One region of the Streptomyces sp. NPDC047974 genome, then DNA from elsewhere that is predicted to be linked to it. Evidence: riboswitches for the same ligand, from Rfam matches in the RefSeq annotation. Region 1 holds a riboswitch; each other region holds the start of a gene.

The links. A riboswitch is a leader RNA that binds a small molecule or an ion and turns the genes downstream of it on or off. The one in region 1 is predicted to bind cyclic di-AMP.
Positions count from the first base shown of each region.
Region 2: linked by a shared signal. The riboswitch ahead of AB0E19_RS31145 (M23 family metallopeptidase) and the one ahead of AB0E19_RS24920 (M23 family metallopeptidase) in region 1 are both predicted to bind cyclic di-AMP.
Region 3: linked by a shared signal. The riboswitch ahead of AB0E19_RS05430 (LysM peptidoglycan-binding domain-containing M23 family metallopeptidase) and the one ahead of AB0E19_RS24920 (M23 family metallopeptidase) in region 1 are both predicted to bind cyclic di-AMP.
Region 4: linked by a shared signal. The riboswitch ahead of AB0E19_RS02270 (LysM peptidoglycan-binding domain-containing protein) and the one ahead of AB0E19_RS24920 (M23 family metallopeptidase) in region 1 are both predicted to bind cyclic di-AMP.

Region 1 is NZ_JBEZNU010000018.1:141,751-145,250, forward strand. It holds gene AB0E19_RS24915 (PP2C family protein-serine/threonine phosphatase) at 1-1,084, shown strand, start outside; cyclic di-AMP (ydaO/yuaA leader) riboswitch at 1,325-1,475, shown strand; gene AB0E19_RS24920 (M23 family metallopeptidase) at 1,487-2,698, shown strand; gene AB0E19_RS24925 (aldo/keto reductase) at 2,780-3,500, shown strand, end outside.
Region 2 is NZ_JBEZNU010000029.1:52,832-56,331, reverse strand. It holds gene AB0E19_RS31150 (GntR family transcriptional regulator) at 1-563, opposite strand, end outside; gene AB0E19_RS31145 (M23 family metallopeptidase) at 781-1,551, opposite strand; cyclic di-AMP (ydaO/yuaA leader) riboswitch at 1,559-1,720, opposite strand; gene AB0E19_RS31140 (pitrilysin family protein) at 2,046-3,410, opposite strand; gene AB0E19_RS31135 (pitrilysin family protein) at 3,437-3,500, opposite strand, start outside.
Region 3 is NZ_JBEZNU010000002.1:526,987-530,486, reverse strand. It holds gene AB0E19_RS05445 (helix-turn-helix domain-containing protein) at 1-194, shown strand, start outside; gene AB0E19_RS05440 (DUF6126 family protein) at 214-378, shown strand; gene AB0E19_RS05435 (tyrosine-protein phosphatase) at 401-1,222, opposite strand; cyclic di-AMP (ydaO/yuaA leader) riboswitch at 1,617-1,772, shown strand; gene AB0E19_RS05430 (LysM peptidoglycan-binding domain-containing M23 family metallopeptidase) at 1,777-2,733, shown strand; gene AB0E19_RS05425 (SGNH/GDSL hydrolase family protein) at 2,895-3,500, shown strand, end outside.
Region 4 is NZ_JBEZNU010000001.1:513,887-517,386, forward strand. It holds gene AB0E19_RS02260 (phosphocholine-specific phospholipase C) at 1-931, shown strand, start outside; gene AB0E19_RS02265 (hypothetical protein) at 947-1,558, opposite strand; cyclic di-AMP (ydaO/yuaA leader) riboswitch at 1,866-2,051, shown strand; gene AB0E19_RS02270 (LysM peptidoglycan-binding domain-containing protein) at 2,056-2,949, shown strand; gene AB0E19_RS02275 (phosphoribosyltransferase family protein) at 2,943-3,500, opposite strand, start outside.

The DNA.
Region 1 (3,500 bases):
GATCATCATCGGCGGGGTGGCCTTCGACCTGTCCACCCCGCCCTCGTACACGGCGGCGCCGCTCTTCTCCGCCGCGCCGCTGGTCGCCGCGCCGTTCTTCTCCCGGCTCACGACCCTGGTGACCGGGCTCGCGGCGATCCTCGCCTCGGTCGGGCTGCACGCGTACAACGACACGCTCTCCGACGTGCCCTCGCTCACCGAGACCCTCACCGTGGTGACCGTCTCCGCCCTCGCGATGCTGATCAACCTGGTGGTGCGGCGCAGCGGCGAGCGGCTGGCGTCGGCGCGGGTGATCGCCGAGGCGGCGCAGCGGGCGGTGCTTCCGATGCCGGCGGAGCGGATCGCGGGGCTCCAGTGCGCGGCGCGGTACGAGGCGGCGCAGGCGGACGCGTTCATCGGCGGCGACCTCTTCGCCGTGCAGGACACTCCGCACGGGGTGCGGCTCGTGGTCGGGGACGTGCGGGGCAAGGGGATGGACGCGGTGGAGGCGGTGGCCGTGGTGATCGGCGCCTTCCGGGAGGCGGCCGAGCAGGAGGCGGCCCTGGAGGGGGTGGCGGCGCGGCTCGAACGGGCGCTGACCCGGGAGGGGACGCGGCGCGAGGGCCTCGACGCCTTCGAGGGGTTCACCACGGCGGTGCTCGCCGAGATCCCGCGCGAGGGCGGGGTCGTACGGATCGTGAACCGGGGGCATCCGCCGCCGCTGCTGCTGTACGGGGACGGGCGGCTGGAGCCGCTGGAGCCGACCGAGGCGGCGCTGCCGCTCGGGATGGGGGAGCTGGCGGTGGGGCCGGACCGGGCCGACGAGTGGCCGTACCCGCCGGGCACGACGCTGCTGTTCCACACGGACGGGTTGTCGGAGGCGCGGGACGCGCGGGGGGTCTTCTACGATCCGGCGGCGCGGCTCGCGGGAGCGGTCTTCCCGGGGCCCGGGGAGCTCCTGGACGCGCTCGTGGACGACGTGCGGCGGCACACCGGCGGGCGTTCGACGGACGACATGGCGCTGCTCGCGGTGAGCCGGCCGGCGGCGGGTGCGCCGGAGCGGCGGCGGACGATGCCGGTGGTGCCGCCGGGACCGGCGCGTTGACGCGGGTACCGCACGTCCGACCCCGGTCACGGTCCGTGCTCACGAGGTCTCACAGCGATAACAATTGACATAACGTCAGATTCTCGGGGTGGAGCGAAGGCTCGCTGAAGGCGGCTCAACTCGGGCGATTCCCTGCCAATTCAATGAATGATCAAGGGGAACGGCTTGGAATAGGAGTGCGGTGTCTATTAACGTTCGATAACGCAGCGCGGTCGTCCCAGCCGTCGCAAGAGACGGCTCCGTGCGCACGTGCCGAATCCCGCAAGGGAACCGGGGAACCAACCCTTGGGGTGAATCGGGCCCCTCGCACCTCCCCCGTGCGAAGAGCCCGTAGGAGACCTTCCTGCTCCGAACCCGTCAGCTAACCCGGTAGGCGAGAAGGAAGGAAAGGAGCGCGCCTCCGTGGCGTCCAACACCCCCGTACCCGAAGCCCCCTTCGACCCCTTCGGCGGCCCGGGTGCCGTCGGCGCGGACGATCCGGACGGCTTCGCGCCCGGCGCGTACGAGACGGCCTCCTTCACCCCCGCCCCCGGCGAGTGGAACCCGACCGAGGGCTCCCTGCGCGCCGAGAGCCGCTCCGGCGGCCGGCACCGGGTCGTGAAGCAGCGGTCCAACTTCGCCCGCTCCTCCACCGTCCTCGGCGTCGGCGTCATCGCCGCCGTCGGCGCGGGCGGCCTCGCCACCGCGCAGGAGAAGGCCCCCGTCGCCATCTCCCTCCCCGACCTGCCCGACCTGGGCCTGCCGGACGCCCACGACCTGCCCGGCGTCGGCGACCTCCTGCCCGGCGGCGAGGAGGAGAAGACCGCCCCGGTCCGCGAGTCCGCGCCGGCCCCGGCCGGCGGCGTCGCCGCGAAGCCGCTGACCTCGGTCACGTACACCGCCCCGGCCGACACCGCCGCCGGCACCGAGGCCGTGGAGCGCACCGCCACCACCGCCGACGCCGGCGAGGCCCTGCGCGCCCGCATCCTCCAGCAGGCCGAACAGCAGCAGCAGGCCGCCGCCGACGCCGAGAAGCTCGCCGCCGAGAAGGCCGCCGCGGAGAAGGCCGCCGCCGACGCCCAGGCGCAGGCCGAGGCCGCCGCGAAGGCCGAGGCCGACCGCATCGCCGCCGAGAAGGCCAAGGCGGAGGCGGAGCGGCTCGCCGCGGAGAAGGCCGAGGCCGAGCGCATCGCCGCCGAGAAGGCGGAGGCCGAGCGGCTCGCCCAGCTGGCCGCCAGCTACTCCATGCCGCTCTCCTCCTACACCCTCACCTCCACCTACATGCAGTCCGGCTCGATGTGGTCATCCGGCTACCACACCGGCCTCGACTTCGCCGCCCCCACCGGCACCCCGCTCAAGGCGGTGCACGGCGGCACCATCAAGTCGGCCGGCTGGTCCGGCTCGTACGGCTACCGGATCGTCCTGGAGCTGGAGGACGGCACCGAGGTCTGGTACTGCCACCTCTCCTCGATGACCGTGGCCGCCGGCCAGACCGTCACCACCGGCGAGACCATCGGCCGCGTCGGCGCCACCGGCAACGTCACGGGTCCCCACCTCCACATGGAGGTCCACACCCCCGACGGTTCGGGCATCGACCCGGCGGAGTGGCTGCGCTCCAAGGGCCTGTCGGTCTGACCCCCGACGCATGAGCGTTCCGGCCGGGGTTCAGGCTCCTCGACCGGAATAGGCCCGGCGGCGCAGGGGGTTGAGTACGTCATGTCCTCACCCCTGCGCCCGCTGGGCACCTCCGACCTGCACGTCTTCCCGCTCGCCCTCGGCGGCAACGTCTTCGGCTGGAGCGCCGACGAGGAGCGGTCCTTCGCCGTCCTCGACGCCTACGCCGCCGCGGGCGGCAACTTCCTGGACACCGCCGACGTCTACTCCGAGTGGGTCGAGGGCAACGAGGGCGGGGAGTCCGAGACCATCATCGGCCGCTGGATGGCCGCCCGCGGCAACCGCTCCGACATCGTCGTCGCCACCAAGGTCGGCCACCACTCCCGCCTCAAGGGCCTGGCCGCCACCACCATCAAGGCCGGCGCGGAGGAGTCCCTGCGCCGCCTCGGCACCGACTACATCGACCTCTACTACACGCACTTCGACGACGAGTCCGTGCCGGTGGAGGAGATCGTCACCGCCCTCGACCAGCTCGTGAAGGACGGCAAGGTGCGGGCCGTCGCCGCCTCCAACATCTCCGCCGAGCGGCTGCGCGCCTCCCTCGACTTCGCCGAGGCCGAGGGGCTCGCCCGGTACGTGGCGCTCCAGCCCGAGTACAACCTCGTCGCCCGCGGGAAGTACGAGGGCCCGCTCCTCGACACCGCCGCAGAGACCGGCCTCGCCGCCGTCCCCTACTACGGCCTCGCCGCCGGCTTCCTCACCGGCAAGTACCGCCCGGGCCGGACCGTCGAGAGCGTCCGCGCCTACCGCGCCTCGGAGCTCG
Region 2 (3,500 bases), on a different contig from region 1:
GCCCGTTCGGCGTCCCCGCGGGCGATGGCGTCGACGATCGCCCCGTGTTCGGCCCAGGCCTCGACGGGCCGGTCCGGCTGGTCCACCACGTACATCCAGGCGATCTTGTGGCGCAGCTGGGTGAGGAGCGCGGCGAGCGCCGGGGAGCCCGAGGCCTGGGCGAGCGTCTCGTGGAACCAGCCGCCGAGCGCCCGCAGGTCCTCGCCCTGCCCCCGGCGGGCCCGCTCCTGCCCCAGCCTGACCAGGCCCCGCAGCACCTTGAGGTGGGCGTCGGTGCGCCGCTGGGCGGCCCGGGCCGCCCCGAGCGGTTCGAGCAGCGCCCTGACGTCGAGGAGGTCGGCGGCCTCCTGGTCGGTGGGCTCGGCGACATGGGCGCCCGCGTGCCGGCGGCTGACGACGAAGCCCTCGGACTCCAGGGTGCGCAGCGCCTCGCGGACCGGGACGCGGGAGACGCCGTAACGGCGGGCGAGCTGTTCCTCGGTCAGCCGGCTGCCGCGCTCGAAGATCCCCGAGACGATGTCGTCCCGGATCGCCGTGCATACCGATTGCGCGGGAACCCGCATGTCCGACCTCCGTATTCGCTCCGCGCGCACCGAATTCGAGCAGCGCCGTTCACGCGACTCTATTGCAGGGCGCGGGAAATTCCGATGCCCCCTCGGAATTCGTCCGGTTCGCGGTGGAATCCCTCCGGATCCGGAGCACCGCACCCGCTCGCCGGGGCGCGAAAAGGCCCCGGCTCGTGGGAGCCGGGGCCTTTCGGTGCAGCGGGGGCGCGGGACGTCAGAGGCTGACGCCGCGGGCGCGGAGGTACGCGACGGGGTTGATGTCGGAGCCGTACTCGGCGGTGGTCCGGGCCTCGAAGTGGAGGTGCGGGCCGGTGGAGTTGCCGGTCGAGCCGGAGACGCCTATCTGCTGGCCGGGCTCGACGCTCTGGCCGACATAGACGCCGATGGACGACAGGTGGCCGTACTGGGTGTACGTGCCGTCGTTCATCCGGATCACGATGTTGTTGCCGTACGCGCCGCCCCAGCCGGCCTCGACGACGGTGCCGGAGCCGACGGAGACGACCGAGCTGCCGTAGGAGGCGTGGAAGTCGACGCCGGAGTGGCTGCCGGAGGACCAGAGCGAGCCGCCGGTCTTGTAGCCGGTGGAGACGTACGAGCCGGCGACCGGGAGGTTGAAGGAGGCGAGCCGGCGGCGCTCGGCCTCACGGGCGGCGCGCTCCTTGGCCTCGCGGATCTCCTGGGCGCGGGCCTCGGCCTTGCGCTTCGCCTCGGCGCGCGCCTTGGCCCGGGCCTCGGCCTCGGTGGCCTCCCGCTCCTGGGCGGCGGCCTGCGCGTTGACCTGGTCGGCGATGGACTCGTCGGCGATCACCCGGGTGAGGCCGGTGTCCTCGGGGGAACGGTCGTCCGTGTCGGCGGCGAGCGCCGGGGAGGCCAGGGTGCCGACGACGCCGGTGGTCGCGAGGGCGGCCACGCCGGCGATGCCGGCGCTGCGGCGAGCCAGTCGGCTCGCACCACGATGCTTCCCGGTGGCACGGGTGAACGCCAAGACGGTTCCTTTCCTTCCTTCTCGCCTACCGGGTTAGCTGACGGGTTCGGAGCAGGAAGGTCTCCTACGGACCCCTCCGCGTGGCGAAGGCGTCCGATTCACCCCAGGGACTGCGTGGGTCCCCGGCTCCCCAGGCTCGCGCCTGACGGGGACTCGGCGATGTCTGTCCGGTTGCCGCGGGTGCGGCGCGTGCGTCGGGTCGGACAGACGGATCGACGCTAGGCCGGACGGATGTCGATCGCCAAACAGACACGCTCATTTGTAAGACATGCCACAGGGCATACGATCATCTTTGACGCCGTAACGGACAAAGCGGAGGTCTCCGGCGCTTCTACGCACCGGAGACCTCCGCCCGGGGTTGACGACCGGTCAACTCACCGTGGGCCTACTCACCCGGAGTCAACTCACCATGGGTCGGCTCACCCCGAGGTCGGCTCCCCACGAGGTCGGCTCCCCACGAGGTCGGCTCACCACGAGGTCGGCTCACCCCGGGATCAGCTCACCACCGTCACCTCGCCGATGCCGAGGGCCCGCACGGGCTCCTCGATCTGCGACGCGTCGCCCACCAGGACCGTGACGAGCCGGTCCACCGGGAAGGCGCTGACGACGGCGGCCGTGGCCTCGACCGTGCCGGTCTCGGCGAGCCGCGCGTACAGCCGGGCCTGGTAGTCGTCCGGGAGGTGCTGCTCGACCTGGTCGGAGAGGGTCGCGGCGACCGACGCGGCCGTCTCGTACTTGAGCGGGGCCACGCCCACCAGGTTCTGCACCGCCACGTCCCGCTCGGCGTCGGTCAGACCGCCCTCCGCCAGGGTGCGGAGCACCTGCCACAGGTCGCCGAGGGCCGGACCGGTGTTGGGGGTGTCGACCGAGCCGCTGATCGCGAGCATCGAGGCGCCGTGCCCCTCGCCGTCCGAGCGGAGCACCTGCCCGAAGGCGCGCACGCCGTACGTGTACCCCTTCTCCTCGCGCAGGACGGCGTCCAGACGGGACGTCAGGGTGCCGCCGAGGCAGTAGACGCCGAGGACCTGCGCGGCCCACACGGAGTCGTGGCGGTCCGGGCCGATCCGGCCGATCAGCAGCTGGGTCTGGACCGCCCCGGGGCGGTCGACGATGACGACCCGTCCGGTGTCGTCGGCGGTGATCGGCGCCATCGGGCGCGGCGCGGCCGGCTTGCCGCTCCAGCCGCCCAGGGTCTCGGCGAGCACCTTGTCGAGGTCGACGCCGGTGAGGTCGCCGACGACGACCGCGGTGGCGGCGGCGGGCCGCAGGTGCGCGTCGTAGAAGGCGCGGACGGCGGCGGCGTCGATGGCCTTCACCGTCTCCTCGGTGCCCTGGCGGGGCCGGGACATCCGGGTCGCGGCCGGGAAGAGCTCCTTGTAGAGCTGCTTCGCGGCACGGCGGCTCGGGTTGGCCGCCTCGTGCGGGATCTCGTCGAGCCGGTTGTCCACCAGGCGCTTGACCTCGTCCGGGTCGAAGGCCGGGGAGATCAGCGCCTCGGCGACCAGCCCGAGCGCCTTGGGGAGCCGGGAGACCGGGACCTCCAGGGAGACCCGGACGCCGGGGTGGTCCGCGTGGGCGTCGAGCGTGGCGCCGCAGCGCTCCAGCTCGGCCGCGAACTCCTCGGCGGCCCGCTCGGTGGTCCCCTCGGAGAGGGCGCGCGCCATGATCGTGGCGACGCCGTCGAGGCCCTCGGGCTCGGCGTCCAGCGGCGCGTCGAGGAAGATCTCGACGGCCACGACCTGCTGGCCGGGGCGGTGGCAGCGGAGCACCGTCAGGCCGTTGTCGAGCGCGCCGCGCTCGGGGGCCGGGAAGGCCCACGGCCTGGCCGTGCCGGCCTTCGGCTGCGGGTGGAACTCCATGCTCGTCAGGGACGTGGCGGCGTCGGTCACCGGTCCGCTCCTTCCTCGTCGTCGCCGTCGGCGCTGTCGGCGCTGTCGTCGGTGGACACC
Region 3 (3,500 bases), on a different contig from region 1:
GGCAGGTCCGGCTCGCGCTCGGCGACGCCGTGCACCTGCTCGGCCCCGGGGACAGCGCGCACTTCGACTCGCTCACCCCGCACCGGATCGGCGCGGCCGGCCGCGCCGGTGCCGAGGTGCTCTTCGTCCACACGCTCCTGCAGAGCCCCGCCGCCGAGCTGTGCCTGGGCGGCGGCACCCCGCACTCCCGCTGAGCCCGAAAGGCTGGTCGACATGTCCGACAAGTCAGTGAATTCCGCCCCGGTCACCGGTGAGGAGCGCGGCGAGGGGAAGTTCCCCAAGGGGCTGGTGCTCCGCCTCTTCGCCTACCTGATCGCCGGTCACCTCTTCGCCGGCTTCCTCTACCTGCTCTTCATGCTGGGCGGGCAGAACCAGTGACCGGGCGGGAGGGCCCGCGGCCTCACGCCTCCGTGAGGAACCGCTCGCGCAGCCGCTCGCGGGTCTCCGGCGCCAGCTCCAGGCCGTCCGCGAGGTAGGCGTCCACGGAGCCCCAGGTGGCGTCGATGGCCTCGAAGGCCGCCCGCAGGTACTCCACCCGCGCGTCGAAGAGCGGGCTCAGCAGCTCCATCACCTCGGGCGCCATCGCGTCCCGGGCGGTGGGGCTGCGGCGCACCTTGTAGCGGCGGTGCGGGGCGCCGGACTTCACGTAGTCCGCCTCGATGGCCTCGCGCTCCACGCCGAGGGCGAGCAGGGTGATCGCGATCGAGAGCCCGGCGCGGTCCTTGCCGGCCGCGCAGTGCATCAGGGCCGGGACGGCCTCCTCGGCGAGGGCGTGCAGGATGCGGCTGTGCTCGGCGGTCCGCTCCACGATCATCCGGCGGTACGCGGAGGTCATCCGGTCCGCCGCCTTTCCGTCGCCGAGCAGGTCCCGCAGCGTGTCGAGGTCGCCCTCGCGGACCATCCGCCAGAACTCCTTGCCGTCGGCCGGGTCGCTCAGGGGTATGTTCACGTTCCGCACGCCCGGGAGCTCCACGTCCGGACCCTCCACCTTGGCGTCGGCCTCGTTGCGGAAGTCGAAGATCGTGTGCAGGCCGAGGCCGGAGAGGAAGGCCGCGTCGGACTCGGTGGCGTCGGCGAGGTGACCGCTGCGGAAGAGGGTGCCGGGCCGGACCGCGCGTCCGTCGGTGGTCGGCAGGCCGGCCACGTCCCGGAAGTTGCGGACCGCCGCGAGCTCGGGCTCGCCGGGTTCGAGGGTCTTGACCTGCGGCAGCTGCTGCGTCACGGATGCTCCTGGTGGTAGGCGTTCACGGGGCCCGTACGAGATCGGTTCCCCCCGCAATCATCCCGTCGAGCGCGGCGCGGCGCACCCCCCTGGACGGTAATGGGCGATCTGTCCGTATTGGAAGGTCTTGGGGTAACGCGCCCCGGTTGAGGGGGAGATGGAATTCGGCGCGTGAGCAGGGTCATAGAGGTGACGGATCGTGGCCGACCGCCCGGTCCAACCCCCCTCCCCGAAAAGGGAATCGAGGGACCGTCATCCACGGAGGGTGACCGGAATTCCAGGCCCGAAGATCGTCCCGGAATGCCCGTCGAATTCCGTGGCTTGTTCGCGCCGACCCGGCTCGTCTAGCGTCGCCGTCAATCCGGTCGGACCGCCGAATCCTGCCACCGTCCGGAATTCACACCCGTCCACGCTGGCAGGAGCGGGGGACCCAAGGAAGTACGCCGGTCCCGCGACGCAGGACGGCTAGGGGTGAAGCCGCGTGAGAAACGCGGCCGGACATCTCCAGTCCGAACCCGACAGCTCACCTCGCAGGCGCCGGAGAGGAATTCGCCATGCCCGCGAAGGGTAAGCACCGCCGCCAGAAGTCCACCCTGATCACCCGTGGCCTCGTCGCCGCCGGCACCGGTGGCGCCGTCGTCGCGCTGCCGCTGATCGGCGCCACCGGCGCCCACGCCGCCGAGCAGGCCGCCCCGGCCGCCGTCTCCGGCACCGTGATCGCCGCCGCGCAGGTCCAGGCCAAAGCCGCCCCGGCCGCCAAGGCCGCCGCCCCGACCACGTACTCCGTCGTCGCCGGCGACTACCTGTCCAAGATCGCCGCCGACCACGACGTCGCCGGCGGCTGGAAGCGGCTCTACGCCGACAACCGCCAGGTCGTCGGCGAGAACCCCTCGCTGATCCTCCCGGGCATGAAGCTCACCCTCGGCGCCAAGAACCCCGCCAAGGCCGCCGCCCCGAAGCCCGCCGCCCCGGCCGCCGCGCCGAAGGCCGCCCCGAAGGCCGCCGTCAAGGCCGCCCCGAAGGCCACGGCGAAGGCCACCGAGCAGACCCGCGCCTCCCGCTCCGCCGAGCGCGCCGCGGCCCCGGCCGCCGCCGCCCCGGCCGCGTCCGGCTGGGTCGCCCCGGTCTCCGGCGGCGTCTCCACGCCGTACCGCGCCTCCGGCTCCATGTGGTCCTCCGGCTACCACACCGGTGCCGACTTCATCGCCTCCTCCGGCACCACCGTCCGCGCCGTCGGCGCCGGCACGGTCGTCTCCGCCGGCTGGAGCGGCGCCTACGGCAACGAGGTCGTCATCCAGCACGCCGACGGCAACTACTCGCAGTACGCCCACCTCTCCTCCCTGGCCGTCTCCGCCGGCCAGTCGGTGAGCGGCGGCCAGCAGATCGGTCTCTCCGGCTCCACCGGCAACTCGACCGGCCCGCACCTGCACTTCGAGATCCGCACCTCGCCGAGCTACGGCGCGGACATCGACCCGCTGGCCTACCTGCGCCAGCACGGGGTCTCCATCTGACCCGTCCGGACCAACGGACACGGCGAAGGCCCGGCACCCGCGTGCCGGGCCTTCGCCCTATTCCGGGCTTGGCAAATTCTTTATCGGTGGCATATATCACCCGCCGTCAACCCCTCCTTACGGTCGCGTAGGTCACATCCGGAAAGGAAGGATGTGCTGTCGTGGCAGACGATTCGAGAGCAACAGAAGAGAACGTGTTCGGGGCGGTCGGGGGATTCGGGTCGTACGCGGCGATCGGTGACAGCTTCACCGAGGGCGTCGGAGACCCGGGGCCGGACGGGACCTATGTCGGCTGGGCGGACCGCTTCGCGGTGCTCCTCGCCGACCAGCTGCCGGACCACCAGGAATTCCGCTACGCGAACCTCGCGGTCCGCGGCCGCCTCCTCGACCAGATCGTGGCCGAGCAGGTCCCCCGGGCCAAGGAGCTCGCCCCCGACCTGGTCACCTTCTGCGCGGGCGGCAACGACATCATCCGCCCCGGCACCGACCCCGACGACGTCGCCGAGCGGTTCGAGCGGGCGGTGCGGGACCTCACCTCCGCCGTCGGCACCGTCATGGTGACCACCGGCTTCGACACCCGTGACGTACCGGTGCTCAAGCACCTGCGCGGCAAGATCGCCACGTACACGGCCCACGTCCGCGCCATCGCCGACCGCTACGACTGCCCGGTCCTCGACCTGTGGTCGCTGAAGTCGGTCCAGGACCGGCGGGCCTGGGACGACGACCGGCTGCACCTCTCGCCCGAGGGCCACACCCGGGTCGCGCTG
Region 4 (3,500 bases), on a different contig from region 1:
GGTCCCGATGCTGGTCATGTCGCCGTGGACGCGGGGCGGCTGGGTCAGCTCCGAGGTCTTCGACCACACCTCCGTGCTGCGCTTCCTGGAGACCTGGACCGCCGCCCTCGGCACTCCGGCGGCCTGCCCGAACATCAGCGCCTGGCGCCGGAAGGTCACCGGCGACCTGACCGGCGTCTTCGACTTCGCCCGCCCGGTGTACGGGGTCCCCGCCGGCCTGCCGTCGACGGCGAAGGTCATCGGCATGGACACCTGCGCCCCGCTGCCCAACCCCGCGCCGCAGAACAACGCCCTGCCCGCCCAGGAGCCCGGGACCCGGCCCGCGCGGGCGCTCCCCTACCAGCCGAACGGCAACCTGGACCGCTTCGAGTTCGGCGCCGCCGGCAAGATCCTCGCCTGGTTCTCCATGACCAACCAGGGCCCGCAGGCACGCCGCGCCGCCCACTTCTCGATCCACCCGCACCAGCACCGCGACACAGCCGCCTGGCAGTACACGGTCGACCCGGGCACCACGGCCACCGACTACTTCAACATCGGGCTCGGCTCCGGCTCGGGGAAGTACGACATCTCGATGATGGGCCCGAACCGCTTCCTGCGCCGCTTCATCGGCGACGCCTCGAAGGCGGGCAAGGCGATCGAGGTGGCGGCGCGGTACGCCACGGAACCGGGCACCGGCAAGACGGCGGTCTGGTTCCGGATGACCAACGCCTCCGGCGGCCCGGTCACCTTCACCGTCCGCTCCCACGCCTACCGGACGGACGGCCCGTGGACGTACACGGTCGCGGCGAACTCCTCGCGGGAGGACTTCTTCAACGCCGTGGCGTACGCGGACGGCTGGTACGACTTCACGATCCTGGCCGACATCGACGGCACCTGGTCGCGCCGCTACACCGGTCACATCGAGACGGGCGCGCCGAGCGTCACGGGCTGACGGCCCGGCGGGCCCTCACCTCCCGGCCAGGGCCGCGCGCCGGATCGTGGCGTCGAGGAGCGCGAGCGCGTCCTCGGCGGTGCGGCCCGGCGCGCGGTTCCAGGGGCCGATCAGCCCGTGCCAGCCCCGGGACCGCAGCTCGGTCATGATCCATGCGCCGGACTCGTTCATGGTGGCCGCGCTGCCGTGGCCGAGCCGGTGGGCGGCGAGCAGGGCGCCGCAGAGACAGCGGGCACCGCGCGCGTCGCGCAGCTTGTACGGGGTGTTCTGCCAGCCCCACTCGGTCAGCACCCGGCGCGCGTACGCCAGGTGGACGGAGGGGCGCACGTCGGCCCGGCCGATCCTGCGCCAGACGTGCAGCCGGTCGGGGAGGGCGGCGCCGATGCGGCCCGGCAGGGGGCGCTCGGCGGGCGGCGACGGGGGCAGCGCGTCGAGCGCGCCCAGGGCGTCGGCGACCAGTCGGTCCACGGGGACGGAGAGAAGGGCCCGCCAGGCCTCGGGAGCGGCGCTCTCGCAGAGGCGGGCCGCCTCGCGGTCGAGGGCGTCGAGGGTCCCGAGAGAGTCGAGGGTGTCGAGGGCGTCGGGATCGAGGGCGTCGGCGTCGATCAGCAGGGCGAGGGATGACATTCCCACATCATTAGCCACATATGCCCGATTTGCGCGTTACGCCTCACCCGTTCCACCCCCAAGTCGCCGCACAATTCCCCTAAAGGTGCCAGTCGCCTTATTCGGACATTGCACACCCCGTGACGCGACTCACTCCCCGCGCTCCGCGGACGGCTCCCCGCCCCTCGCCACCCATGCGGGACAAGGGATTCCGGAACGGTCGCCGAAACGGTAGATCTTGAATTCCACGCGTTCGATCTTCGGTTTCCCTTTTCCGGTGCATTCGCGTCTTGTTCCCCTCCGTATTCCTCGCCTACGGTCACCTCCATTCGGACGGACGCCTAATCCTGCCACCGCCCGAAAGACCTCCCATTTCACCCGACGGCAGGAGCGGGGGACCCACCACACCGCCGGTCCGGTCGTCCGGAGCGGCTCGGGGTGAAGCCGTGTACGCACGGCCGGACAGCTCCAGTCCGAACCCGACAGCTCACCTCGCAGGCGCCGGAGAGGAAACCGTCATGCCCGCTCACGGCAAGCACCGCCGCCCCCGACGCCGCCCCGTCTCCCGAGGTCTCGCCTTCGCCGGCACCGGCGGCGTGGCCCTCGCCCTGCCCTTGGTCGTGCCCGCCACGGCCGGCGCCGAGCCCGTCGCGCAGTCGGCGGCACCGACCGCCGCCGTGGCCGCCCCGGCCGTCCGGGCCGCCGCGCCCGCGAAGGCCCCCGCCGCCCCCGCCGCCACCCGCGCGTACACCGTCGTGAAGGGCGACTCCCTTTCCCTGATCGCCCACCGAAAGGGAATTCAGGGCGGCTGGAAGTCGCTTTACCAGGCGAACAAGGAAGCCGTGGGTGACAATCCGTCACTCATTCACCCGGGCCTCGAACTGACGATTCGTCGGGATTCCGCGAAGCCCGCCGCGCCGGCCGCCGCGAAGACCCCCGCGAAGACCGGTGCCAAGCCGGCCGCGAAGCCCGCCGAGTCCGCCTCCACCGGTTCCGCCGAACGGGCGAGCCGTTCCTCCGCCCGTGCCGCGGTCCCGGCCGTCCAGGCCCAGCCGGCCGCCGCGAAGGCCGCGCCCGCCGCCGTCCGGTACGCCGACAACCTCGACGGCTGGATCCGCGAGTCGCTCGACGTCATGGCCCGGTACGGCATCCCCGGCTCGTACGACGGCATCCTCCGCAACGTGCTGCGCGAGTCCTCCGGCAACCCCCGCGCCGTCAACCTCTGGGACTCCAACGCCGCGAAGGGCACCCCCTCCAAGGGCCTGCTCCAGGTCATCGACCCGACCTTCGCCGCCTACCACGTGCCGGGCACCTCGCTCGACCCGTACGACCCCGTCGCGAACATCACCGCCGCCTGCAACTACGCGGCCGACCGGTACGGCTCCATCGACAACGTCAACGGCGCCTACTGACCCGACCCGTTCACGGCCGCCGCGAAGTGGCCGGTGAACCACTCCGTCGCCAGCGCCGCCACCTCCTCCAGGGCCCCCGGCTCCTCGAAGAGGTGACCGGCGCCCGGCACGACCTCCAGGCGGCTCTCGCAGCGCAGCATTTCCCCGGCCCGCCGGTTGAGGTCGACGACGAGGCCGTCGGCACCGCCGACGATCAGCAGCGTGGGGGCCCGCACCCCGGCGAGCCGCTCCCCCGCCAGGTCGGGCCGGCCGCCCCGGGACACCACGGCGGCCACGTCGTCGCCCGCTTCCGCCGCCGCCCACAGCGCGGCCGCCGCCCCGGTGCTCGCCCCGAAGTAGCCGCGCGGCAGACCCCCGGTGCCCGGCCGCCCGGCCGTCCAGGCGGCGGCCCGGCCGAGCCGTCCGGCGAGCAGCGGGGTGTCGAAGATCCGCGCGCGGTCGGTCGCCTCGGCCTCCGTGAGCAGGTCGAAGAGGAGAGTGGCGAGCCCCGCCCGGTTCAGTGCGGCGGCCACCGCGCGGTTCCGCGGGCTGTGCCGGCCACTGCCGCTGCC